3 regions of the Mesorhizobium sp. CA5 genome follow, and region 1 is predicted to be linked to each of the others. Evidence: predicted binding sites of a transcription regulator. Region 1 holds the regulator's gene; each other region holds the start of a gene.
What was found. Region 1 encodes HrcA, which represses chaperone genes, less so after heat shock. Its sites were predicted from a motif close to GTTAGCACTCNCNNNNNGNGAGTGCTAAC; they were not measured.

Region 2: groES (co-chaperone GroES) is a predicted target of HrcA. The motif match lies at 2,662-2,690, and genes of this name have one in related genera.
Region 3: LB529_RS22385 (co-chaperone GroES) is a predicted target of HrcA. The motif match lies at 3,096-3,124, and genes of this name have one in related genera.

What each region holds. Positions count from the first base shown of each region.
Region 1 covers NZ_JAIUHJ010000016.1:35,329-40,463, forward strand. The annotation lists gene rdgB (RdgB/HAM1 family non-canonical purine NTP pyrophosphatase) at 1-156, opposite strand, end outside; gene LB529_RS20285 (VOC family protein) at 156-566, opposite strand; gene rph (ribonuclease PH) at 751-1,467, opposite strand; gene hrcA (heat-inducible transcriptional repressor HrcA) at 1,687-2,769, shown strand; gene LB529_RS20300 (hypothetical protein) at 2,841-3,038, shown strand; gene LB529_RS20305 (PQQ-dependent sugar dehydrogenase) at 3,160-4,500, shown strand; gene LB529_RS20310 (LysE family translocator) at 4,852-5,135, shown strand, end outside.
Region 2 covers NZ_JAIUHJ010000001.1:194,383-199,517, reverse strand. The annotation lists gene LB529_RS01125 (hypothetical protein) at 1-115, opposite strand, end outside; gene LB529_RS01120 (Hsp20/alpha crystallin family protein) at 559-1,068, opposite strand; gene LB529_RS01115 (Hsp20 family protein) at 1,157-1,633, opposite strand; gene LB529_RS01110 (usg protein) at 1,876-2,148, opposite strand; gene LB529_RS01105 (hypothetical protein) at 2,162-2,509, opposite strand; gene groES (co-chaperone GroES) at 2,840-3,154, shown strand; gene groL (chaperonin GroEL) at 3,216-4,844, shown strand; gene LB529_RS01090 (hypothetical protein) at 4,921-5,133, shown strand.
Region 3 covers NZ_JAIUHJ010000019.1:22,576-27,710, forward strand. The annotation lists gene LB529_RS22355 (hypothetical protein) at 1-33, shown strand, start outside; gene LB529_RS22360 (transglutaminase-like domain-containing protein) at 528-1,346, opposite strand; gene LB529_RS22365 (DUF1488 domain-containing protein) at 1,340-1,630, opposite strand; gene LB529_RS22370 (hypothetical protein) at 1,755-1,979, opposite strand; gene LB529_RS22375 (hypothetical protein) at 2,063-2,413, opposite strand; gene LB529_RS22380 (hypothetical protein) at 2,425-2,685, opposite strand; gene LB529_RS22385 (co-chaperone GroES) at 3,178-3,516, shown strand; gene groL (chaperonin GroEL) at 3,573-5,135, shown strand, end outside.

The DNA.
Region 1 (5,135 bases):
CTCGAAGGTGGTGCCGGTCTCGTCGGGTTCGGGCAGGCCGTATTCCTTGGCCGATTTCGCCTCGAATCCGAACGGCGCCATCAGGTCGGCGAATTCGCGCAGCTTGCCTTCATTGTGGCTGGCGACGACGATCTTTTTTCCGTTGAGCGAGTGCATCAGAAACCCCAGATCCTTGGCTCGGCGAACTCGATCGAATTGCCCGACGGGTCGCGGATATAGATCGAGTGCCCGCCCTGCGGCCATTCAAAATCGCTTTCGATGGCGATGTTGTTGGCGGCGAGATGACTGCGCCATGCGGCGATTTCATCGGCGGTTGCCGCAAAGCAGAGGTGCCCTTCGCCAGTCGTGCCATGCGGCGGCACCTTCAGCCGAGCGTCCGGCGCCGGCGGGATTTTCGTTACCTCGGCATTGAAGAGAAGCAATACGCCGTCGCCGCAGCGGAAGAAGACGTGGCGCCCTTCGACCTTGCCCAAGGCTTCGAGGCCGATGATGTCGCGGTAGAAGGTTTCGGCGGCGTGTAGGTCTGTGACGTAGAGGGTGTATTCGAGGATTGCAGAGGGTATCACGAGGCCCCCCTCTCTGCCCTGCCGGGCATCTCCCCCTCAAGGGGGGAGATTAGCTGCGGCCACGCCGGCACCTCTTCTGCAACATTGTCGATTGGCGAAAGCCGCCGTGACATACAATCTCCCCCCTTGAGGGGGAGATGGCCGGCTGGCCAGAGAGGGGGGCCTAGGCTCGGCATTCGGAAACCTACGCCACCGCCATCTGCTGCAGGCTCACCAGCCGCGAAATACCCTTCTTCGCCAAGCCCATCAGCGCCGCGAACTGCTCCTCGGAGAAAGGCTCGCCCTCGGCCGTGCCCTGGATCTCGACGATGCCGCCCTTGCCGGTCATGACGAAATTGGCGTCGGTGCCGGCCGAGGAATCCTCCAGGTAATCAAGATCGATGACCGGCTGGCCGTCATGGATGCCGCAGGAAATCGCCGCGACATGGTCCTTCAGCACCTTGGCGACGCTCACCATCTGGCGCGCTTCCATCCAGCGCAGGCAATCGTAGAGCGCCACCCAGCCGCCGGTGATCGAGGCCGTGCGGGTGCCGCCATCGGCCTGGATGACGTCGCAGTCGACGGTGATCTGCTGCTCGCCCAGCGCCTGCAGGTCGACCACGGCGCGTAGCGAGCGGCCGATCAGCCGCTGGATCTCCAGCGTGCGGCCGCCCTGCTTGCCGGCGGAAGCTTCGCGCCGCATGCGCTCGCCGGTCGAGCGCGGCAGCATCCCGTATTCGGCCGTCACCCAGCCCTTGCCGGAATTGCGCATCCAGGCCGGCACCTTTTCCTCCAGGCTCGCCGTGCACAGGACATGCGTGTCGCCGAACTTCACCAGGCACGAGCCTTCGGCATGCTTGGAGACGCCGCGTTCGAAGGAGATGGCGCGCATTTCGTCGGCTTGGCGTTTGGAGGGGCGCATTCGGCCTTCTTTCTTGTCGTTTCCGGAATCGTGGCCGGCTTGTAGACGTATGCGCAGCATGGCGCAAAGGAAAACGAGGTCGCAACGGAAAACGGGCCGCGCGACCGCAAACGCGCCACCGGTGACCGCAAACGCGGCACCGTGTGACCGCGAGCGCGGCACCGGGTTGCGCCGCCGTAGCTTAAGTCTATATCTTTCGGAAGGAGGTTTCTCGCCGGAATGAACAAACCAGTCGATCCGACGTCGCAGTCGCCGGTACTTCAGTCACTCGACATGCGCTCGCGCGATATCTTCCGGCGGATTGTCGATTCCTATCTGCGCGACGGCGAGCCGGTCGGCTCGCGCAGCCTGTCGCGCATCCTGCCCTCCTCGCTGTCGCCCGCCACCATCCGCAATGTGATGAGCGACCTCGAGCATCTGGGGCTGATCTACGCGCCGCATGTTTCCGCCGGGCGGCTGCCGACCCAGACCGGGCTGCGCTTTTTCGTCGACGCCTTCATGGAGCTGGGCGACCTTTCCGACGACGAGCGCCGCACCATCGAGGCGCAGGTGCGCGCCTCCGGCTCGGGCGCGACGCTGGAGCATATGCTGACCGAGGCCAGCCAGATGCTGTCGGGCATGTCGCGCGGCGCCGGCCTCGTGCTCGCCTCCAAGCACGAGGTGGCGCTGAAGCACATCGAATTCATCCAGCTCGAGCCCGCAAAGGCGCTCGCCGTGCTGGTGTCGCAGAACGGCGATGTCGAGAACCGCGTCGTCGACCTGCCGGCCGGCACCACCGTGTCGCAGCTGCATGAAGCGTCCAATTTCCTCAACGCCCATATCCGTGGGCGAACACTGGCCGAGGCGCGGGCGGAAATCGCCCGCATCAAGGACGAGACAAGGGCGGCCCTCGACACGCTGTCGCAGGATCTGGTCGAGAAAGGCCTCGCGGTCTGGGCCGGCGCCGAAAGCGGCCTGCCGGCGCGCCTTATCGTGCGCGGCCGCGCCAATCTCCTGGAAAACGTCACCGCCCAAGCGGACATCGAATTGCTTCGCCATCTGTTCGAGGATTTGGAAACCCAGGACGGACTGCTGCAGCTGCTCGATCTCGCCGAAGAGGGGCCGGGCGTGCGCATCTTCATCGGCTCGGAGAACAAGCTGTTTTCGCTGTCCGGCTCCTCGCTGGTCGTCGCCCCCTATCGCGACAAGGACGCCCGCGTCGTCGGCGCGCTTGGCGTCATCGGGCCGACCCGGCTGAACTACGCCCGCATCGTGCCGATGGTCGATTACACTGCACAACTGATTTCCCGCATGCTTCGTTAGGTGTATCGATATTCAGGTGAGGCCGGCCTGACCTGAACCTCGACACAGCTGAGGGTGCAAAGGAGAAGAACATGGCGCTGGAATCGCTCAAGGCCCAGATCAGCCTGCTGCTCGAGGAAATGGTGAACCAGCCCGAGGACGAGCACGAGATCCAGGAGCAGCTGCGCGAGAAATTGAGGGAGATGCGCGCCATGGGCCTGCCCCTGCCGGCTGATCTCGTCGAGTTGGAAAAGCGCCTCGACGACGATCTGGATGCCGAAGAGGCCTGAGGCCGGCAAGTCACGTGCGCGAGCTTCTCTTTTCGATCGTTAGCCCAATATGTTCTATCTCCGGGGCCTTATCGACTGAGGCACCCGAAGGCGGGACATAGTGGCAGAGACGGAGGACAGCATGATGCGGATCGCCGGCCTTGCGGGCCTCGCACTGGTTTTTGCCACGGCTGCCTTTGCGCAGCAGACCGATCAGCCCTTGCTCAGCGGCGAAAAAGCTTTCGGCGACTGGAAAGCCGACCGTCCGGGCGTGCGCCGGCTGCTGAAACCTGAGGATTTGCCGAAACCCGATATGACGGAATCCGCCTCCAACGGCGGCGGCGTCACCGATCGTCCCGAGGATGCCAAGCCAAAGCTTCCGCCCGGCTTTTCCGCCGAGCTGATCGCGTCGGGCGTCGACAGTCCGCGCGTCGTGCGGGTGGCGCCGAACGGCGACCTCTTCGTTGCCGACAGCCGGGCGAGCCAGGTGCGCGTCTATCGCCTCGCAGAAGGCAGCGCCAAGCCTGCACAGGAGTCGATCTTCGCCAAGGGCCTGACCCGGCCCTACGGCATCGCCTTTTATCCGCCGGGCGACAAGCCGCAATGGGTCTATGTCGCCAACAGCAACAGCGTCGTCCGCTTCCCCTATCGCGAGGGTGACCTGGAAGCGTCTGGCAAGCCGGAAACCATCGTCGCCAAAGTCCCCGCCAGCCACCACTGGACGCGCGACATCGCCTTCTCGCCCGACGGCAAGACGCTCTATCTGTCGGTCGGCTCCGGCTCCAATATCGCCGAGGACATGGGCGCGAAGCCGAAGGGCGGTGTCGAGGCGTGGACGAAATCGCAGCCGCTGGGCGAGGCCTGGGGTCCGGAACAGGGCCGCGCCGACGTGCTGGCCTTCGACCCCGACGGCAACAACCGCAGGACGGTCGCCACCGGCCTGCGCAACTGTTCCGGCATGACCATGCAGCCCGAGACAGGCGCGCTCTGGTGCGTCGTCAACGAGCGCGACGAGCTTGGCGACAACACCCCCTTCGAATATGCCACCGCCGTGAAGGAAGGCGCCTTCTATGGCTGGCCCTGGTATTATATCGGCGACAATGAGGACCCGCGCCACGAGGGCGCCCGCCCCGATCTCGCCGGCAAGGTCACGGTTCCGGACGTGCTGATGCAGGCGCATTCGGCGCCGCTCAACATCGCCTTCTATGATGGCGCCAACTTCCCGGCCGATTTTAAGGGCGACGCCTTCCTCACGCTGCACGGCTCGTGGAACCGCAATGTCCGCACCGGCTACAAGGTGGTGCGGCTGAGGTTCAAGGACGGCAAGCCGACCGGCGAATACGAGGACTTCGCCACCGGCTTCGTCATATCCGACGACGCGGTCTGGGGCCGGCCGGTCGGCGTCGCCGTGGCCAGCGACGGCGCGCTGATCCTGACCGAGGACGGCAACGGGACGATCTGGCGTATTACATATGGTGGGTAGCTCCCCCAACCTCGTCATTCCAGGGCGGAGCAGCCGCGAAGCGGCGTCGCGGAGACCCTGGAATCCATTCCGTGACCCTGATCAAAGAGTGCAGCGGCGCAGAATTCTGCACCGTTGTGGCGCTCGGAGGTCACGGAATGGATCCTCGGGTCTGCGCGCGTCGCTTCGCTCCTTGCTCCGCCCGTGGATGACGAGGTTGGGACGCTCCAGCCAATCTCCAAGGCGCCCGCCGGGCGACCGGCCAAATGCCCGTGCCAGTCGCGCTGGCGTAACGAATTCCAGTGCGAGGGAATTACCGTCGATCCGGCATCGTGATAAAAACCCAGCCCCACATACGCCAGGCCAGAACCAATGACACTCACCGGATTCCTTGCCTACAGCGCCGCGCTCGGCGTCGCCGCCGCCATTCCGGGCCCCGGCGTCACGGCGCTTGTCGCCCGCGCGCTCGGCTCCGGCTTCCGGTCCTCGCTCGCCATGTCGTTCGGCCTGATGCTCGGCGACCTCACCTATCTCACCGCCGTCGTGCTCGGGCTCGCCTTCGTCGCGCAGACCTTCGGCATGGTCTTCCTCGCCATCAAATGGGCCGGCGTCGCCTATCTCGCCTTCCTCGCCTGGCGCTTCTGGACAAGCGGCAT
Region 2 (5,135 bases), on a different contig from region 1:
GCGGCTGTTCGTCATCTTTGAGAACGTCCTCGAACGCCTCCGCCAGATCCGATTGGAGTTCCTGAAATTCCTTATCGACGTCCTCGGCCCGCTTGATCAGAGACTTGAAATTCATCACGGCACATCCCTTACGCTCGACGACACATCTTTTACGCTCGCCCCCGGGCGTACTTAACGAATTACTAATCTATCGCGTTACCTTCCGTTCGGGAAGCCTGTGCAAAGGAAACCAAAATTAAGGTTATCGCCGGTCCCAATCTGATGCGGATCCGCGCTAGGTGAGCCCCTCTCCCGTTCCTAACATATGTTAGCTTTCTCTCCGGATAGGTGCTGAAAGCATGCGCAGCAGAAGGGAAAGACAGCGAGCTGCTTGTCATCATTCAGATGAGCGATGCGAAGACTTCTGGACGGAAAAAAGAAGCTCCCGCCGTATAAATTTTCTCTTCCTCGGCCGCCCATGATCGATCGAGTGGAGTTGCTTGCGCGAGCATCCGATTGCCGTGGCTCTATGGGAGGTCGACGCGGGAGGCGGATGGGCCGACCTCCCGCGTCGGTGCATCAACTCTTGATGTCGATGCGCTTGACCTGCGACTGCGCCTTCTCGCTCTTCGGCAAGGTGACGGTCAGCACGCCGTTCTTGAAGCGGGCATCCACCTCGTCTTCCTTGACCTCGTAGCCGACCGGGATGCGGCGCTCGAAGCGGCCGTAATAGCGCTCGGAGAACTGCCTATCCTTGTCCTCCGTCTCGGAGCGCTTCTCGCCTCTCAGCGTCAGCACGCCGTCGTCGAGCAGGACCTCGATGTCTTTCTGTTCGAGGCCAGGCACCTCGGCCATCACCTTGATCTCCTTCTCGCCGTTGGAGATCTCGACGCTCGGCCAACCGGCGCCGAGGGCGGAGACACCGCCAAGTGACGGCAACCGACTGTCGAAGCCGCGGAAAACGTCGTCAAACAGGCGGTTCACCTCGCGATGCAGCGACAGGAACGGATCGCGCTCACCGTCGCGGAATATGCTTGGAAGCTGGTTGCCGTTGCTCCGGCCCCAGGGGATCAGATCACGGACACTCATGGTTTGCTCCTTTCTGTTCATCGGCTCGAAAAGCACCTACGCGCCGGGCAGTGCCCGGCGCATAGCGCGGATGCGCTCACAGAAGCCCTTAGGCGGCGTGCTTCTCGGCTTCGATCTTCTTTGTCGTGCCTTTGAGCGTTGCCTTGTCGGCCGCGATCTCGATCCGCCGCGGTTTCATCTCTTCTGGAATTTCGCGCTTCAGATCGATCGTCAGCAGCCCATTGACCAAGCTGGCGCCAACGACCTTGACGTGGTCGGCAAGCTCGAAGCGGCGCTGGAATGCACGGCCGGCGATGCCACGATGCAGGTACTCGCCCTTGTCCTCGCCGGCTTTCTGGCCAGAGACCATGAGCATGTTCTGCTCCTGGGTAATGGCCAGTTCGTCCTGCGAGAACCCAGCCACCGCCATACTGATGCGGTAGTCGTCGTCTGCGGTCTTGGCGATGTCATAGGGTGGCCAATTGTCGACGGTCTCGATCCGGCTCGCCGTCTCGAGCGCGTTCAGCATTCGATCGAAGCCGATGCTCGACCGGAACAGGGGACTGAAGTCAAACGTGGTTCTCATAGCTACATCCTCCATTGAGCAACATAGATACGAGGAGCGCCAAGGAAGCGGCGCCCCTTGACCTTGCCGGTCTCTCTCAAGCACCGGCGTAATCGATCTGGGAATTCAACACGGGCACGTCAAGGCCCCGCTCCGAAGCCGCCTTCAAGGTCGTGAAAGTCAGTCCCTTCGTCTGCATGCAGGCAGGCAAATCATGAGTTGGAGGCGGCCGCACAACCACGACCGCCTCGGGGAGCTGATCTTCAATGGATCGCGATGATCCCGTCGACGGCCCGCCACTCCGACGCCCTGATGAGCCGATGGTGAGCGACACGGACAGAATGCAAGGCGCCAGCCAGCTCGCGCTCCCAAAAGCCCAGAAAGCCCCTCAGCGCCGGGAAATCCGGGGCAAGATCATAGTCCTGCCAGACGTAAAGCTGGAGCAGGCTGGGATGGTCGGGCAGATGATAATGGATCTCGGCAGTGGTCAAGCCATAGCCATTCATCTGCAAGCGGAATTCCCTGCTGACCGCCATCGCCTTCGGGCCTTCACGCGCTCAGCCGGTCGACCACCTGCCGGTGGTCGTCATCGGCAGGGCCGCTGGGCGGCGGAGCCAGCGCATCAAGCCGGCGCAGCGCATCCATGATGTCGTCGAAGGAGACCGGCCGCTCGGTGCCCGGCGGCTGGCGCAGCGCCGGCATCGATTCTACGGCGCAAGCATCGGACGCCCAGGACGAAAGGATCGCCCGCTTTTCCCATATATCGAGCGAGCCGTCCTCCAGCACATCCCGCGGGTGCTGAAAATGCCTGGCCGGCGACAGCAGCCGGTCGAGCGAAAGGTCTGATAGTTCGGGAGCTAGGGAAGGAATGATCGGCGAAAGCGTCTGTCGGTCCATTTCTGTCCTCCGTCTCCAAAAACTCCTTGCTTCGGGTTCCAATTTCTCAGCGGTCCCGGCGCTGCCGGGCACCGATAATCTTGTTCAACTCAATCGCGAATTCAAGCCTCTCCGTTATCGGAGCGGGCCAATTTACCGCATGTTTTCAGCGCGCTAGCACTCAACGGTCGAGAGTGCCAAAAAATTTGCGGTACCCCCTTGAAAGTAGATGAAGGCAAAATTAGCTCGACATGCGCGCGATGCCGAAAGGGTCGCGCGAGCCCCGCTCCGGTCCTGCCGGTCCGGAGCGGAGGAACTGCTCGCAATCTGTTTGTCCTGAAGGAGAACGATATGACGTTCCGTCCATTGCATGACCGCGTGCTCGTGCGCCGCATCGAGGCCGAAGAGAAGACGGCCGGCGGTATCATCATCCCCGACACTGCCAAGGAAAAGCCGCAGGAAGGCGAAGTCATCGCCGTCGGCCCGGGGACCCGCGACGAGGGCGGCAAGCTCGTGCCCCTCGACGTGAAGGTCGGCGACCGCATCCTGTTCGGCAAGTGGTCCGGCACCGAGATCAAGCTCAACGGCGAGGATCTGCTCATCATGAAGGAAAGCGATGTGATGGGCGTGATCGAGCAGGCCGCGACGCTGAAGAAAGCCGCCTGACCGGGGCTTCGATAGAACCGCAACCCAGTCAATGAAAGCTGCCTAAACAAGGAGTGATCCAATGGCTGCCAAGGAAGTCAAATTCCATTCCGACGCCCGCGAGCGCATGCTGCGCGGCGTCAATATCCTCGCCGACGCGGTGAAGGTGACGCTCGGTCCGAAGGGCCGCAACGTCGTCATCGACAAGTCGTTCGGCGCTCCGCGCATCACCAAGGACGGCGTCACCGTCGCCAAGGAGATCGAGCTCGAGGACAAGTTCGAGAACATGGGCGCCCAGATGGTCCGCGAAGTTGCTTCGAAGACCAGCGACCTCGCGGGCGACGGCACCACGACGGCCACCGTGCTTGCCCAGGCGATCGTTCGCGAAGGGGCCAAGGCCGTTGCGTCGGGCATGAACCCGATGGATCTGAAACGCGGTATCGACAAGGCGGTGGATGCCGTCGTCGCCGAACTCAAGGTCAACGCCCGCAAGATCACCAGCAACGACGAGATCGCCCAGGTCGGCACGATCTCGGCCAATGGCGATGCCGAGATCGGCCGCTTCCTGGCCGAGGCTATGGAAAAAGTCGGCAACGAAGGCGTCATCACCGTCGAGGAGGCCAAGACGGCCGAGACCGAGCTGGAAGTCGTGGAAGGCATGCAGTTCGACCGCGGCTATCTCTCGCCCTATTTCATCACCAACCAGGACAAGATGCGCGTCGAGCTCGAAGAGCCCTATGTGCTGATCCACGAGAAGAAGCTCGGCAATCTGCAGGCCCTGCTGCCGGTGCTGGAAGCCGTGGTGCAGTCCGGCAAGCCGCTGCTGATCATCGCCGAGGATGTCGAAGGCGAAGCTCTGGCCACGCTCGTCGTCAACAAGCTGCGCGGCGGGCTTAAGGTCGCCGCCGTCAAGGCTCCGGGCTTCGGCGACCGCCGCAAGGCCATGCTGGAGGACATCGCCATCCTGACCGGCGGCACGGCCATCAGTGAGGATCTCGGCATCAAGCTGGAGAACGTCACTCTGGAGATGCTCGGCCGCGCCAAGAAGGTCGCGATCGAAAAGGAAAACACCACCATCGTCGACGGCGCCGGCAAGAAGGAGGAGATCCAGGGCCGCATCACGCAAATCAAGGCGCAGATCGAGGAGACCACCTCCGACTATGATCGCGAGAAGCTGCAGGAGCGGCTGGCCAAGCTCGCCGGCGGCGTTGCCGTGATCCGCGTCGGCGGCGCCACGGAAGTGGAGGTCAAGGAGAAGAAGGACCGCGTCGACGACGCGCTGCACGCCACGCGCGCGGCGGTCGAGGAAGGTATCCTGCCCGGCGGCGGCGTTGCCCTGCTCAGGGCGGCCAAGGCGCTCGACACAGTCGCCGTCGACAACCCGGACCAGAGATACGGCGTCGACATCGTGCGGCGCGCGATCGAGGCTCCGGCGCGCCAGATCGCCGAGAACAGCGGGTCGGAAGGTTCGATCATCGTCGGCAAGCTGCGCGAGAAGACCGAATTCGCCTATGGCTGGAACGCCCAGACCGGCGAATATGGCGACCTCTACAAACAGGGCGTCATCGATCCCGCCAAGGTCGTGCGCACCGCGCTGCAGGATGCGGCCTCGGTTGCCGGACTGCTCGTCACCACCGAGGCCATGGTGGCCGAGAAGCCGAAGAAGGAGGCCGCTCCGGCCATGCCGGCCGGCGCCGGCATGGACTTCTGAGACGCCGACGGGAGCCCGCTTCTGGCAACGGGAGCGGGCGTTTCGAAACGCACGATGGGAGGCCCTTATGGATATGATGAGCGGCAATGGCTCGGTTCCGGCACCGACGCGCCCGGCAAGCGAATTCCTCGCTTATGAAGCCGAATGCCGAAGCGCATTGAAGCCGCTGCTGGCAGGCTTGCTCGACACGGCCGAATCCGCCGGGTGGAACCGGCGGACCGTTGCCTCAACGCTGATGTTTCTTGCCGCACAGCACGTGTCGGCCACCGAAACATCCAGGGGCGGCTAGCG
Region 3 (5,135 bases), on a different contig from region 1:
GCGCCAGATAGCTTGGCCATGGCCGCCGAATAACCTCGGCACATTCACGGCAAGCCCGGACCGAAATCGATCCGGGCTTGCTTTTTGGGCAGCGAGGGTGCCCCGAAGCCCCGCCCTCGCGCTCCTTCCCGCATCGAGCACTTATTCGGAAGGAAAGAGGTTAGCTCTTAATCCAGCGCCCATTCAGGATATGTGAGGGTTTGAAGTGGCAGCGGAGAGGGCTACCGCCTTTCCCCCCACTCGGAGAGCGTGCGATACTTCTTACAGTGTCGGGCGTGATGGGCCTGTCTCGGTGCCGCAAAGACCGGTAAGGAACGGGAGAGTCTGAGCCGAAAGCTATCGAGACGTGAACGGCAGCTTTGCGCCTCACTTTGGTCATTAAAGTTAGCTGTGCCCCTGCCTAAAAGCGGACGTCGCAGGCGACCGCGCTGGAAGTCATCATAGCGCCACTAGCAGACGATCCGCTTGGCGCCAGAAACGGCCCCTACTTCAACAGGTCGAGAGGCCGCGCCCCGCCTGCAAATTGTTCATGTGAGATGAAGGTTCTGCACTTCGTAGGTCCAGACCCGAAACCCTTTGAGAACATGCGGGCCGAAGGAGTTGATGAGCGGAATGTCGGCCGCATCGCGGCCGCGGGCGACGACGATCCTGCCAATCCTGGGCGTGTTGTTTCGGGGATCAAAAGTATGCCAAGCACCGTCCAGGAAGACCTCGATCCAGGCGCTGAAGTCCATGGGGTCGACGACCGGGACCCCGATGTCGCCGAGATGTCCGTTGACGTAGCGTGCAGGAATATTGAGGCAGCGGCACAAAGTCAGCGCGAGATGGGCGAAGTCGCGGCAGACGCCTATGCGTTCCTGGTACGCCTCGAAGGCCGTTCGCGTCGATCTGGCCTGCATGTAGTCGAATTGAATATGACCGTGGACGAAGTCGCAGATTGCTTGCACGCGGCCCCAACCTGGGGCAGTGGCGCCAAACATGTCCCACGCCGCCTGGCTGAGACGATCGGTTTCGCAGTAGCGGCTGCCCATTAGGTAGACAAGGCAGCCGTCCGGCAAATCCCACACCGCTACTTCGCGGGCAGCTGGCAGCAGCCTGTCTATCTTGCCGTCATCCTCGATCGTTGCATCGCCCCATATCGTCAGGTCGCCCGCGGGCGCGACAAGCCGGCGGCATCGGTTGCCAAAGAGATCATGGTAGGTCGATGTCGGAACATCGGGCGTGGTGAAGACCGTTTCGGGGATCCTGATGTCGGCCGCGCGGTCGTCGTGGACCGATAGCAGGCATACCAATGCGGTCGGTTGCTGGCAGGTCAGCGTGATCTCATAGCCGTAGCGGATCAGCATGTGGATCTTTCCTGCCGGAAATCAGCGGGGGTCAGAGTGCAGGATTCGCGACGGTTGCGGGAGTAGGCTTGGCAAGCAACATCATGGATGGACATCAGCAAGGCCTCGAATGCTGAAAGGTATCTTGTTTCAGCAGGCCCGGTCTCGGCCAAGGCGATATCCGATTTCGCGAGCGCCTGACATCGACCAAGAAGCAAGCCGTCATGATCGGTGAGGCCGACGGCGTTGCGCGCTGAAAACGTGGAAGTCGGTCCAGGAGCGACCAACTTCCACTCGACGGCCATTTGATGGTCCATAGAAATTGCGCCCGGACGCGCCGCCCTCATTTTCCCAGACCGCAAGCGCGGCGACGTTGCGGGTCCGACAGCTTTCGTCGTTATGGCCACTCATGATGTTAGCCGATCCTCATTACTCGCCTTCCCCGGCGAGAACGCCCGAATAGAGCGTTGCGCCATTCGCATCGGCGATCGTCATGGCGTCCGGCCGCTGCGGCATGTTCAGGGTCCCAGCCAAAAGCCTGGCGATTTCGATCGCATCGTCGAGGTCGGCGGCTTCCGCGGCCTCGCGGCCGAGCACGGCATGCGCATCGTCCGCTTCTCGGGTGCGATAGAATTCGATCATGATCTTCATCATCATCCATCTCGCTGTGTCAGTTCTCGCCTTAGCCGCGAGGGGTACTGATGTCAGGAAGTCTGGTGTGGGCGCCGAACACGCTTTTAGGCTTGGGCAGGGCCTTTTCCTGCTTCGGCTTCCTGATTTCCCGGCTCGAGCGTTTCGGTCCCTTTGCCATGTGCGAACGTCCTTTCGATGAGCGTTATGGTGTCACCCGGCGATGTGGCGACCGGTTCGAGACTGTCTTGCGTCGCCACCCGTTCATGAGGTTCGCCGTCGTTGCGGATGCGGTACTGCGCCGAATCTTCCCTCGGCGGGAGTCTGGCTGTGATCCGGTAGATTTCCGAAGTCTTTGGAAACGTGCCGAAGCCGCCCTTCAGCCGGACAGCCTGTCCGAGAGCAAATAGATGCGTTGCGGCTTCGCGGCGGACCGGGTGTGGGTTGCGTTGCATCATCGTGGTTCTCATCATTGTCTCTGGTCCTGCTCCAGTGCGGCTTTGAGCGATGCCGGTTCGATCGGCACCATCTGCCGCGTAGCACCGCTTGCGGAGATCGCCGGCAGGTGAATGAAGGTGGCGACGCGGCGCCACGCGATCAGGGAAGCTCCTTCGAGGGCTTCCTCGTCGTGATCGACGCGGTAATCCCCGGGTGGTTGCGGTGCATCAAAGCCGGGCAGCGAAAACGCCGACTTGAAGCGAACGATAGTTGGTGTGGTGCGGCTGGTCATTTGTTGCGGCTTTCAGCGGAAACCCGCGCCTGCGCGTTTCCCTATCATTCCCACTCGAACCACCGGAATGATGCCCGACGCTGCCAGTACATTCGTGGTCAGCGTCGATGTCATTCCAGGGGTTCGAACGGAACGAAATGTGCGCCGGACCGGCGCTGCACTCGTTTTCGAGAATTCGGTGGTGAATGGCGGGGCTCTGACACAAAGCCAACTCGACCAAATCAACGAGTTTTACCTATGCGCCTCATTTGAGTTCTAAACAAGGTCGAGACGCTTTTTATTTGTCCCTTGAAATAACAGACGCACGCCCGCAGAATTCAAGCCGGCAGAAAATTTCCCACAAGTACGGATGAATTTCTGCGCGGCTCGAATTATTTCATTCGAATTCTTGGCCATCGGCGAGAAATAATTCTGGCACTCCTATCTATCGAGTGCCAACCCGCCTATACAGAGGCAGGGGCCGCCCAATGCCGGCCACAGAAAGAAGTTCCCATGAAATTCCGGCCACTCCACGACCGCGTCGTCGTTCGCCGCGCCGAAGGCGATACCAAATCCAAGGGCGGCATCATCATTCCCGACAATGCCAGGGAGAAACCGCAGGAAGGCGAAGTGATCGCCGTCGGCCCGGGAGCACGCGACGAAAGCGGCGCCTTGATCGTGCCCGATGTGAAAGCCGCCGACTTCATCCTGTTCGGCAAATGGTCCGGCACCGAGGTCAAGATCGATGGCGAGGACCTTCTGATCATGAAGGAAGCCGACATCATGGGCATCATCGACAAGAGCGAGACCGGCATCGTCGACAAGACAATGGCCGTCAAGAACGCCGCCTGACCGGGCAGTCTTCACGGCAAGCCGCGCACTCCAATTTTCGAACGGGATCAACGATCATGTCTGCCAAGGAAATCAAATTCTCCACCGACGCGCGCGACCGCATGCTGCGCGGCGTCGAGCTCCTGAACAACGCCGTCAAGGTGACGCTCGGCCCCAAGGGCCGCAACGTCATCATCGACAAGGCTTATGGCGCGCCGCGCATCACCAAGGACGGTGTGACGGTGGCCAAGGAAATCGAGCTTACCGACAAGTTCGAAAACATGGGCGCCCAGATGGTGCGCGAAGTGGCCTCGAAGACCAACGACCTTGCCGGGGACGGCACGACCACCGCCACGGTGCTGGCCGCCTCGATCCTGCGCGAAGGCGCCAAGCTGGTCGCTGCCGGCATGAACCCGATGGACCTCAAGCGCGGCATCGACCAGGCGGTCACCGCCGTGGTTGAGGAAATCAAGGCGCGGGCCAAGAAGGTCAAGTCGTCGGCCGAGATCGCGCAGGTCGGCACCATTGCCGCCAATGGCGATGCCAGCGTCGGTGAGATGATCGCCAAGGCCATGGACAAGGTCGGCAATGACGGCGTCATCACTGTCGAGGAAGCCAAGACCGCCGAGACCGAGCTCGACGTCGTGGAGGGCATGCAGTTCGACCGCGGCTATCTCAGCCCGTATTTCGTCACCAATGCCGACAAGATGCGCGTCGAACTGGAAGAGCCCTATGTGCTTATCCACGAAAAGAAGCTCGGCAACCTGCAGGCGATGCTGCCGATCCTCGAAGCAGTGGTGCAGGGCGGTAGGCCGCTGCTGATCATCTCCGAGGACGTCGAAGGCGAGGCGCTGGCCACGCTGGTCGTCAACAAGCTGCGCGGCGGCCTCAAGGTCGCGGCCGTCAAGGCGCCGGGCTTCGGCGATCGCCGCAAGGCGATGCTGGAAGACATCGCCGTGCTCACCGCCGGCCAGATGATCTCGGAGGATCTCGGCATCAAGCTCGAAAACGTCACCATCGACATGCTCGGTCGCGCCAAGCGCGTGCTGATCGACAAGGACACCACCACGATCATCGACGGCGCCGGCGCCAAGGCCACCATCCAGGCGCGCGTCGCCCAGATCAGGGGTCAGATCGAGGAAACCACGTCCGACTACGACAAGGAAAAGCTGCAGGAGCGGCTGGCCAAGCTCTCCGGTGGCGTTGCGGTGATCCGCGTCGGCGGTGCTACGGAGTCGGAAGTCAAGGAAAAGAAGGACCGGATCGACGATGCGCTGAACGCCACGCGCGCGGCTGTCGAGGAAGGCATCGTGCCCGGCGGTGGTGTGGCGCTGCTGCGCGCCAGGTCGGCGCTCAAGGGCCTGACCAGCGCCAATGTCGATGTCACCGCAGGCATCTCGATCGTGCTCCGGGCGCTCGAAGCGCCGATGCGCCAGATCGCTGAGAATTCCGGCGTCGAAGGGTCGATCATCGTCGGCAAGCTTGCCGACAGCAAGGACCACAATCAGGGCTTTGACGCCCAGAACGAGGTATATGTCGACATGATCAAGGCAGGCATCGTCGATCCGGCAAAGGTGGTGCGCACGGCACTGCAGGATGCCGGCTCGATCGCAGCGCTTTTGATCACCGCCGAAGCCATG